DNA from 3 places in the Methylobacterium sp. Leaf89 genome. Region 3 is predicted to be linked to each of the others. Evidence: predicted binding sites of a transcription regulator. Region 3 holds the regulator's gene; each other region holds the start of a gene.
What was found. Region 3 encodes LexA, which represses DNA repair genes until DNA is damaged. Its sites were predicted from a motif close to TGTTCNNNNTGTGTTCNG; they were not measured.
Positions count from the first base shown of each region.

Region 1: the regulator LexA is predicted to act here: its motif matches at 1,758-1,775, upstream of ASF18_RS13760 (putative DNA modification/repair radical SAM protein).
Region 2: the regulator LexA is predicted to act here: its motif matches at 1,427-1,444, upstream of ASF18_RS11215 (DUF3072 domain-containing protein).

Region 1 is NZ_LMML01000028.1:548,784-552,054, reverse strand. Features, by position in the region: gene ASF18_RS13770 (TAXI family TRAP transporter solute-binding subunit) at 1-970, opposite strand, end outside; gene ASF18_RS13765 (RecX family transcriptional regulator) at 1,052-1,669, shown strand; gene ASF18_RS13760 (putative DNA modification/repair radical SAM protein) at 1,793-3,007, shown strand; gene ASF18_RS13755 (UdgX family uracil-DNA binding protein) at 3,009-3,271, shown strand, end outside.
Region 2 is NZ_LMML01000027.1:227,503-230,773, forward strand. Features, by position in the region: gene ASF18_RS11200 (ATP-binding protein) at 1-148, opposite strand, end outside; gene ASF18_RS11205 (response regulator) at 153-875, opposite strand; gene ASF18_RS11210 (MarR family transcriptional regulator) at 875-1,384, opposite strand; gene ASF18_RS11215 (DUF3072 domain-containing protein) at 1,672-1,977, shown strand; gene ASF18_RS11220 (Flp family type IVb pilin) at 2,174-2,407, shown strand; gene ASF18_RS11225 (PAS domain S-box protein) at 2,925-3,271, shown strand, end outside.
Region 3 is NZ_LMML01000032.1:24,365-27,635, reverse strand. Features, by position in the region: gene ASF18_RS22410 (ComEC/Rec2 family competence protein) at 1-1,701, shown strand, start outside; gene lexA (transcriptional repressor LexA) at 1,695-2,447, opposite strand; gene ASF18_RS22400 (DUF937 domain-containing protein) at 2,793-3,271, opposite strand, start outside.

The sequences.
Region 1 (3,271 bases), on a different contig from region 3:
TCGGCAGGCGAGCGCTCGTGGCCGCGACGGTGGAATCGAAGTCCGGCGCCTTCATCAGGTTGGCGATCGGCGCCAGGGGCGCCAGCTTCGAGCGCCACTCGAACAGGTGCTGGGTCACCGAGGCGACCGTGAAGCGGCTGACGCCGCCGCGGGCCATCAGCCGGTAGGAGGCGCCCACCGTCTTCACGTCCTCGTCCGGGCGCTTCGGGCGACCGCCGAAGGTGCCGGCCGGGATCGTCACGGATTGCAACTCGGGCATCCGCTGGATGATCGCCCCGCCATCCGGCACGGAGACGAAATTGATCTTCTTCTCGGCCGAGGCCGCCTCGACGGCACGCACCGTCGAGATCGCCGCCTTCGAGGCCGGAGCGGCGATGACCGCCACCGCGTCGACGCGGCCTTCCGCGATGGCGCTGGTGACCTCCTGGGGGGTGAGCGGCACGAGGGCGATCCGGGCCGGGCCGAGCCCGGTTTCGGGGACCGGCTCGGCCGCCGGCTGGGCGGAGAAGTCGTAGAAGGCGAGGAGGTTCGTCAGGAACGGCATGTCGGCGGCGTGCCGCTCGACCACGCCGAGGCGCTTGCGCGCGAGGTCGGGGAAGTTCTCGATGCCCGCCGCTTCCGGCGCGGCGATCAGCAGGGCCTCGTCGTGCAGGATCGCCAGGGTGAGCCCATTCTCGGGCAGGAGGACGTCGGGCCGGACCACGGCGAGGTCGGCCTTGTTGCGCTGGAGCGCCTCGGCGCTGTCGCGCACGTCATCGTAAAAGTTCAGCTTGAGGCGGACATCCTCGCGACCGCGGGCGAGGGCCTGGGCGTAGGTCTGGAGCAGGGTCGCCTCGGCGCCGTCCCGGGGACCGACCGCCACGGTCAGGGTGGTGGGACGCGACAGGTAGACCAGCATCCCCGCCACGACGGCGAAGCCGAGCGCCAGAAGGACGAGAAGCCACTCGCGTCTCACGAGAAATGCCGGCATGGCAGGAACGAGCCTTTGTCCAGCGGGATCACCATATCTGCGAGACCGACCCCCGAACCCCGTCCGGATCGTGAAGAACCGATGACACCGCGAAACGTTGCGTCCCGCCGCCCCACCGGAGCCGCACCGGATGACCGGGCCGAGGTCAAACCGCCCCCGCCCGTCACCCCCGCCTATCTCGAGCGGGCGGCCCTGCATTACCTCGAACGCTACAGCGCCTCCGTGGCGATGCTGCGGCAGACCCTGAAGCGCCGGGTCGACAAGCGCTGCCGCCTGCGCGGGGAGGAGGCGAGCGCCTTCGCCGAGGCGATCGAGGCCACGGTCGCCCGCGCGGTCGGCGCCGGCCTCGTCGACGACGCCCGCTTCACCGCCGGGCGCCTCGCGGCCCTGCGCCGGCGCGGTGCCTCCGCCCGGGCCCTGTCGGCCAAGCTCGCCGCCAAGGGCGTGTCGCGCGAGCAGGTGGCGAGCGCGATGGAGGCCGAGCGCGAGACGGCGGAGGCGGGCGTCGACCTCGAGGCGGAAGCGGCCCGGGCCTATGCCAAGCGGCGGCGCCTCGGACCCTGGCGCCGGCCCGGGACGCGCGAGGCCCATCGCGACCGGGATCTCGCCGCCATGGCCCGCGCCGGCTTCCCGTACGGCCTCGGCCGACGGGTGATCGAGGCCGATCCCGACGCCGAGCCCCTCGACCACGAGGCTTAGCTCCGGGACCGGGCTCCGGGCTTTGGTTCCCAGCTATAAGGCTGCGACATCGCGGCGGCGGAGAAAGCCCGAATCCGTGCGCGAAAACTTGAACGAAGCGCGAACGAGGCGCATTTCTCGTCGATGGACGAAATGCTCGCGAAGAAGCTGCGCATCCTCGCCGATGCCGCCAAGTACGACGCCTCGTGCTCGTCGTCCGGGGCGCCCAAGCGCACGGCCGGCAAGGGCGAGTTCGGCTCGACCACCGGCGCCGGCATCTGCCACGCCTATACGCCGGACGGGCGCTGCATCTCGCTCCTGAAGATCCTGCTGACGAATTACTGCCTGTTCGACTGCGCCTACTGCGTGAACCGGCGCTCCTCCAACGTGCAGCGGGCGAAGTTCTCCGTCGAGGAGGTCGTGACCCTCACGGTGGAGTTCTACAAGCGCAACTACATCGAGGGCCTGTTCCTCTCGTCGGGCATCATCAAGTCGCCCGATCACACCATGGAGCTGCTGACGCGGGTGGCGAAATCGCTGCGGCGCGACCACGGCTTTCGCGGCTACATCCACCTGAAATCGATCCCGGAGGCGAGCCCCTGGCTGATCGAGGAGGCGGGCCTCTACGCCGACCGTCTGTCGATCAACGTCGAGTTGCCCACCGAGGCGAGCCTGGAGCGCCTGGCCCCCGAGAAGGACGGCGCCGTCATCCAGAACGCCATCGCGCAGATCGGCGAGCGCATCGCCGAGGCGAAATCCGAGAAGCGCCGGTTCTCGCCGGCCGGGCAGTCGACGCAGGTCATCGTCGGGGCCGACGCCACCACGGACGAGGCGCTGATCCGCAAGAGCGCCCTGCTCTACGGCTCCTACAACCTCAAGCGGGTCTACTACTCGGCCTTCAGCCCGATCCCGGACGGGTCCACCATCCTGCCGCTGACTGCGCCGCCGCTCCAGCGCGAGCACCGCCTGTACCAGGGCGACTGGCTGCTGCGGTACTACGCCTTCACCCCCGACGACGTGGCCGATGCCACCGAGGACGGGATGCTCTCCCTCGACATCGACCCGAAGCTGGCCTGGGCCCTGAAGCACCGGGCGCGCTTTCCCGTCGACGTGAACGCCGCCGACCGCGAGATGCTGCTGCGGGTGCCGGGCCTCGGCGCCCGGGCGGTGGACAAGATCATCCGGGCCCGCCGGCACACCCGCCTGCGCCTCGACGACGTCGCCCGCCTGACCTCGGCCCTGAAGCGGGCGCGGCCCTTCCTCATCGCCGCCGACTACCATCCGGCGGGCGGCCTCACCGACCGGCTCGACCTGCGGGCACGGCTCGCCGACCCGCCCAAGCAATTGTCGCTGTTCTAGGATGGCGGGCGCACACCGATCGGCTCCTCCCTCCCCCGCGGAGGGGACAGGGTTCGGGCGCGGCGCGCTCGAAGCCGTCGACCTCTCCCCGGGCGCCGACCTCGAGGGCTTCCGGGCCGCGGCCCGTCGCCTCGCCGGCCGGGGCATCCCGCCGGAGCGGGTGCTGTGGTCCATCGGCGAAGCGTCCGGGCTGTTCGGGGCGCCGCCCCCCGCGCCCTCGGAGTTAGCTCCCTTGAGCCTGCCGCGCGGGGTGGGCGAGATGGT
Region 2 (3,271 bases), on a different contig from region 3:
GCGCGATGATGATGATGAGCGATCGGGCATAGAGGCCCTTGGGCAGCAGGTCACCGATGGCGCGGCTGACGATCCGCCACATCCGCCGTGGCCGGGGCAGGGCAGCGAGGCGGGTCGCCGTGCGCTGGAGCAGGCCGGTGCCGGCCATGGGCTCAGTCGACCGCGAGGCGGTAACCCACGCCCCGCACCGTCTGCAGGAACAGGGGATTGGCCGGATCGACCTCGGTCTTCCGGCGCAGGCGGTTGATCTGCACGTCGATGCTGCGCTCGGCGGCGAGGCCGCCGCTTCCGGCCAGGGCCTCCCGTTCCACGTTGCCGCCGGCGGCCTGGGCCAGGAGGGTGAGGATCTCGCGCTCGCGCTCGGTGATCCGGATCAGCTCGTCCGCGCGGCGCAATTCGCCCCGGTCGATCCGGTAGGCGAAGGGTCCGAAGGTCACGGTGTCGTGGCTCTGGGCACGGCCGCCGGCCTCGTTGCGCCGCTTGATGATGTTCGACAGGCGCAGGATCAGCTCGCGCGGCTCGAAGGGCTTGGGCAGATAGTCGTCGGCGCCGATCTCCAGACCCATGACCCGGTCGTTGGGATTCGAGCGCGCGGTCAGCATCAGGATCGGCACGCGCGAGGTCTGGCGGACTTCCCGGGCATAATCGAAACCGCTCTCGCCGGGCATCATCACATCGAGCACCAGGGCATCGAAGACGAAGCACTGCGCCTTGGTGCGGGCCTCGGGCACGTTCCCGGCCGCGGTGACGCGGAAGCCCTGCTCGTAGAGAAAACGCGACAGCAGTTCCCGTACCCGGCGATCGTCGTCGACCACCAGGACGTGCGGCGCATGGTCGGGAAGATCGGCGGTCGGGCGCGCCCCGGGCGTGGCCATCAGGCGGCCTTGCCGGCGCGCCGGGACATCAGGCGCTGCACGGCCGCGCGCGCGTCGGGTTCGATCATGCCGAAGAGGAAGCTCTCGGCGGAGAGGGGAGCCTCGCCGCCGCGCTCCGATGCCGCGAGGGCGCGCGCCACCCGCCGGCTCTGGACCCGCATGAGGTCGCCGGCGAGGTCCGCCCCGGCCGCGGTGCAGAACAGCAGCCGCTGGCGCCGGTCGCTGGTGCCGGTTTTCTGCGCGATGTAGCCCTGCTCGATCAAATCCTTCAGCACCCGATTCAGGCTCTGCTTGGTGATGCGCAGGATATCCAGGAGTTCGGCGATCGTAAGACCCGGATAGCGGTCGACGAAGTGCAGCACCCGGTGATGGGCCCGGCCGAAGCCGTACTGGGCCAGGATGCGGTCGGGGTCGCCGACGAAATCCCGGTAGGCAAAGAACAGAAGCTCGATGAGATCATCGCCGGAACCGGAGGACGGCAGCGGCGCGTCGGCGTCGGCATCTCGCATCGCGTGGGCAGTCACGTCTCGGGCGACCTCGATGTACGTCAGCGTTGTTGACATGTTCCAGCCCGGACGCGACCCGTCAAGCCTGGGATCGGAGGACGCGTGACGGCACGCCGAGTCCCGTTCCCCCAATGAGAACAGCCGATCGCGAGAACCGCCTACGTATCCGAACCGCGCGAACCCGTGAGACAGATGACCACGGGACGACAGGCCTTATCGGGCGCAGGCGCAGGAACCCGCCGTTGAGCCTCGCGTTCACTAGAACATTTCGTGAACCAGAGGATCCGAACATGGCCGGCACCCAGGCGAACAAGACCCAGGCATCCAAGTCCGACTCATCGAAGTCCGGCACGTCCAAGTCTGACGCTTCGAAAGCTCACGAGAACCCCAAGACCGATCCGAAGGATGTCTCGAACCAGATCAAGGATCCGAGCGAGTGGACCACCGGCGGCGAGCCGATGACCGGCGCGCAAGCGTCCTACCTCAAGACCTTGTCCGAAGAGGCGAAGGACCCGGACGCGTTCGACCCCGATCTCGACAAGGCCGAGGCATCCCAGCGGATCGATGCCCTGCGCAAGGAATCTGGCAAGGCCTGACCGTCGCCGCGGGGCCGGCCGGCTCGATCCGATGGCCTGGACGGGTCGGGCAAGCGTGAAAGACGGACCGGGGGCCGACGCGCCCGGCCCGTCGCATCGGCTCAAGTCCGGACTTCGACGATCCGTTTAAGTCCTCCGCAAGGAAGGTCGCGTAACGTTTCCCACGATTGACGTCCGCGAAAGATTCCCTGGGGCCATGACCGAACTGGATTGCGAACAGGCCAGGGGTCGGCGGAGATTTCCGGCGCGGCACGATCTGCAGATCCTGGCCCGCCGCTTCCTCGAAGACAGGTCCGGATCGACGGCCCTCGAGTACGGCTTGATCATGGCCATGGTCTTTCTGGCGATCGTGACCGCGATGCGGTACTTCGCCGACCAGACGACCGCGATGTACAACTATATCGGCGCTGCCCTCAACCGGTCATCCTGAGTCCGAGCCTGTTTCGTCGCCGTGCATCCGCGTGACCATTCGGCGGATGTGACCCAGTCTCGGACGCGTTCGGTCCGCGACCGCTCCGCAGTCCGAACGATCCCCGGCGCTGCCTCCACGTAGAACACCGGGCCGGAAGCCGGCGGTCCCCGGGACGCCGTCCGCCCCCGCTTCGCGAAACAGGACGGCGGACGCGCGCCGCGACGCCGCCCACGCTTCGGCTGAACGGCGAGCCCCACCGGGCCCGTTTCGTCGCGGCGGCAATGACGACCTTTCGCTCCTTCCCGGCGCCGACGCAGCGACCGGCCCTCGCGCATCGATCGCGCAAACGGGTGGCACCCCGGCGCCATTGTCATGGTCAGCCTTCGGACGTCGATTGCGGTCACCCTGGCGCCGGATGATCGTTCACGTTCACGTCAATAATCCGGATATACCAGATATTCGCTAGGCTTCATCGGAACTCGCCGTCACGGAGGCCGGTTACGGCGGGACTTGATTTGAGCGGATGGGAGTCCCGGTGACACTCGGCGTCGACAGGCATGAACTCCAGCAGATCGTGGCCGGACTGAGCGAGGGCGTGATCCTGGTCGAGCCCGACCAGACCATCGCCTACGCCAATGCGGCGGCGCTGGCCATGCATGGGGCCGAGAGCCTTGAGGAACTCGGCGGAACGGTGGATGCCTACCGCGAGCGCTTCGCCCTGCGCTACCGCAACAACCATGCCCTCAACCAGTATCCGATGGAGCGCGTCGTCTCGGGCGAGCGTTTCCACGACGTCATCGTCGAGGTCACGCGCACCGACCGACCCGATGCCGACTTCGTCCACTCGCTGCGCAGCCTGGTTGCGACCGACCGCGAGGGCCA
Region 3 (3,271 bases):
GGAGGCTACGATTTCGCCCGGGATGCCTTCTTCCGTGAGATCGGCGCGGTGGGCTCCCTCGTCGGCAAGGTCGACCTGCGACCGCCGGCCGAGAGCGCGGACTGGCAGATCCGCCTCGCGGCCGCCGTCGACGTGGCCCGCAACGCCCTGACGCGCCGCATCACCGACGCCAACGGCGGACAGGCCGGGGCGGTGGCGGCGGCCCTGGTGACGGGCAAGCGCGGCCTGATCAGCCCCGAGACCAACGACATCCTGCGCGCCGCCGGCATCTACCACGTCGTCTCGATCTCGGGCCTTCACATGGTCCTGGCGGCCGGCGTGGTGTTCTGGCTCGTGCGGGCGCTCCTGGCCCTCGTTCCGTTCGCGGCGCTGCACTGGCCGATCAAGAAGATCGCCGCTGCCGTCGCCATGGTGGGCGTGACGGCCTACTGCGTCTTCTCCGGCTGGGACATCGCCGCCGAGCGCTCGCTGATCATGACCCTCGTGATGCTCGGCGCGATCCTGGTCGATCGCCCGGCGCTCAGCATGCGAAACCTAGCCCTCGCCGCCCTGATCGCCCTGGCCCGCGAGCCGGACGGCCTCCTCGGCCCGAGCTTCCAGATGTCGTTCGCGGCGGTGGCCGGCCTGATCGCCTGCGCGCCGCTGATCGCCGGACGCGGGCGACATCGCGACGGTGCCGGCCTGCTCCCCCGGATCGTCGCCCTGGCGACCGCGGCGGTCCTGGGAACCCTGGCCACGACGCTCGTGGCCCAGATCGCCACCGCGCCCTTCGCCACCTACCACTTCCAGACGGTGCAGCCCTTCGGGCTGGTGGGCAATGCGCTCACCCTGCCGCTGGTCTCCCTGGCGGTGATGCCGTCAGCGGTTCTGGGCATCCTCGCCTATCCGTTCGCGCTGGATCAGCCGGTCTGGTGGGCCATGGGCCTGGCGGTGCGGGGGATGCTGACCATCTCGACCTGGATCGCGGGCTTCGGCAACGCCGTCGTCGTGGTCCCGGCCTTCGGCACGGGGGCCCTCGGCCTCCTGGCCGCCGCCCTGATCGTCCTGACGCTCCCGGCCTCGTCGCTGCGCTGGCTCGGCCTCATTCCGGCAGCGATCGGCATCGCCTGTGCGGCTGCCCCGGATCGCTACGACATCTACGTCGATCGGGAGGGGGCGGGCGCCGCCATCCGCCAGCGCAACGGGCGGCTCGCCACCCTTGGCCGGCCGCCCCCCTTCGTGCTCGCGCAATGGCTCAAGGCCGATGGAGACGACCGACGGGTGCAGGACGTCACGGGGTTCGAGGGCGCGCGCTGCGATCGCCTGGGCTGTACCCTGACCACACCCGACGGCCGCGTGCTCGCCCTGACCACCGACAAGCGTGCCCTCGGAGAGGACTGCGCCAGGGCCGACATCCTGATCACCCGGCAATCCACGCCCGGGGGCTGCGCCGCATCGATCGTCATCGACCGGGATTTCCTGGGATCGCACGGTGCGACCGCGATTCGCCTCACCCGCGATGGGCCGCCCCTCGCCTCCGCGAAGCATCCCGGGGATGTCGTGCCCTGGCGTGCGACGCCTTTGCGCAAGCCGTTGGACCCGCCGGGAACGTCCTTGCCATCTTCTACACCGCCGGCGTCGGTCTTACCGGAAATCCCCGATCGCACCCGCGACCCGTCGGATCCGTCCGGCGATGAACCGGACGGGGACCCCCTTCAGTAGCGGCGCACCAGACTGACGAGACGTCCCTGGATCTGCACCCGATCCGGCCCGAGGACCCGCGTCTCGTAGGCCGGATTCGCCGCTTCCAGGGCGATGGACGATCCACGCCGGCGCAGGCGCTTCAGCGTCGCCTCCTCGTCGTCGATGAGGGCCACGATGATGTCGCCCGTATTGGCGGTGTCCTGCTTGCGGATGACCACCAGGTCGCCGTCGAGGATCCCGGCATCGACCATCGAATCGCCGCGCACCTCCAGGGCGTAATGCTCGCCGCCGGCCAGGAAATCCGGCGACATCGTCACCGAATGGCTCTGTTCCTGGATGGCCGAGATGGGCGTACCGGCCGCGATCCGACCCATCACCGGGATGGTCACGGCCCGACCGCTCTCGTCGGTGGCCTGCGTGGTCGGCAGTCGGGACACCGATGCGCCGGCCGGCAGGCCCTTGCCCTTGCCGCCTTCGACCACGCTCGGCGTGAAGCGGCGAACCTCGGAGGCCGGAGCGGCGCGCGGGGCGCCCGCATTCCCCCCGAGGCTCTCCGGCATCCGGATCACCTCGATGGCCCGCGCCCTGTTGGGCAGCCGGCGCAGGAAGCCGCGCTCCTCCAGGGCCGTGATCAGGCGGTGAATGCCCGACTTCGACTTCAGGTCGAGGGCGTCCTTCATCTCGTCGAACGACGGGGGAACGCCGCTCTCGCGCATCCGAAGCTGGATGAACTGGAGCAGGTCCAGCTGCTTACGCGTCAACATGCGGGACACTCTTCGTTAGCGCAACGGATCGCGGCGGGTGGCACTAGAAACAAACCACGAACACGTTAAACGTTCCGTAAGTGTTCTGCAAGGGTTCCCATCTCAAGCCTCTCGGGCCCGATCCGTTCGATCCCTTCGGGAAGGGCAGATCTGGGCGTCGCCCGAGCGCCACGCCGGCCTGCCGCTGCGGCCATCGCTGCGATCGAGTGGTGCCCCGATCCGACGAACGAGTTGGACGGCCGGCGTCGGGACCGGTCGGCAGGGCGCCGCGCCCTCGGGTCGATGGCCCGGCGACGATCGGTTCTGTGCCATCCTCTGCCGGCGTCGCCGACGGCGGGTCTTCGGCTAGCGCTGCCCGGTGCGCCCTGCCTTGGGCCGGTCACCCGAACCGTTGCCGCCCGTCTCGGTGGGATTGCGGGGATCCTGCCAGAAGGTATCGAACAGGCGCTGCATCGCGCGGGCGTTCTCCTGCTGCACCTCCAGGCCCGTCTGGAACATCTGCTGCATCACGTCGAAGGGCGCTTCCGTGGCCGACCTGTCCGGCGCGGCGGACTCCGGCCGGGGCGAAGCCGCGAGCCACGTCGACGCCGCACGCGGTCGCGCCTGGGGCGAGGGCGTCGCGGGCTTCGGGGCCTTGGCGCCGGAGTTCAGGAACGCCTGCATCATCTCCGACCAGGCATTGGGCGGGAAGCCGAAGGGGTTCGCCTCGGCGCGCGGGGCCGGCGCCGCGGCAGGCGGCTGGTTGATCATGACGTGGACGATCCCCGCCACCACCATGCCGGCCATGATCGGCAGCATCTGCTTCAAGGCCGGCATCGCCACGC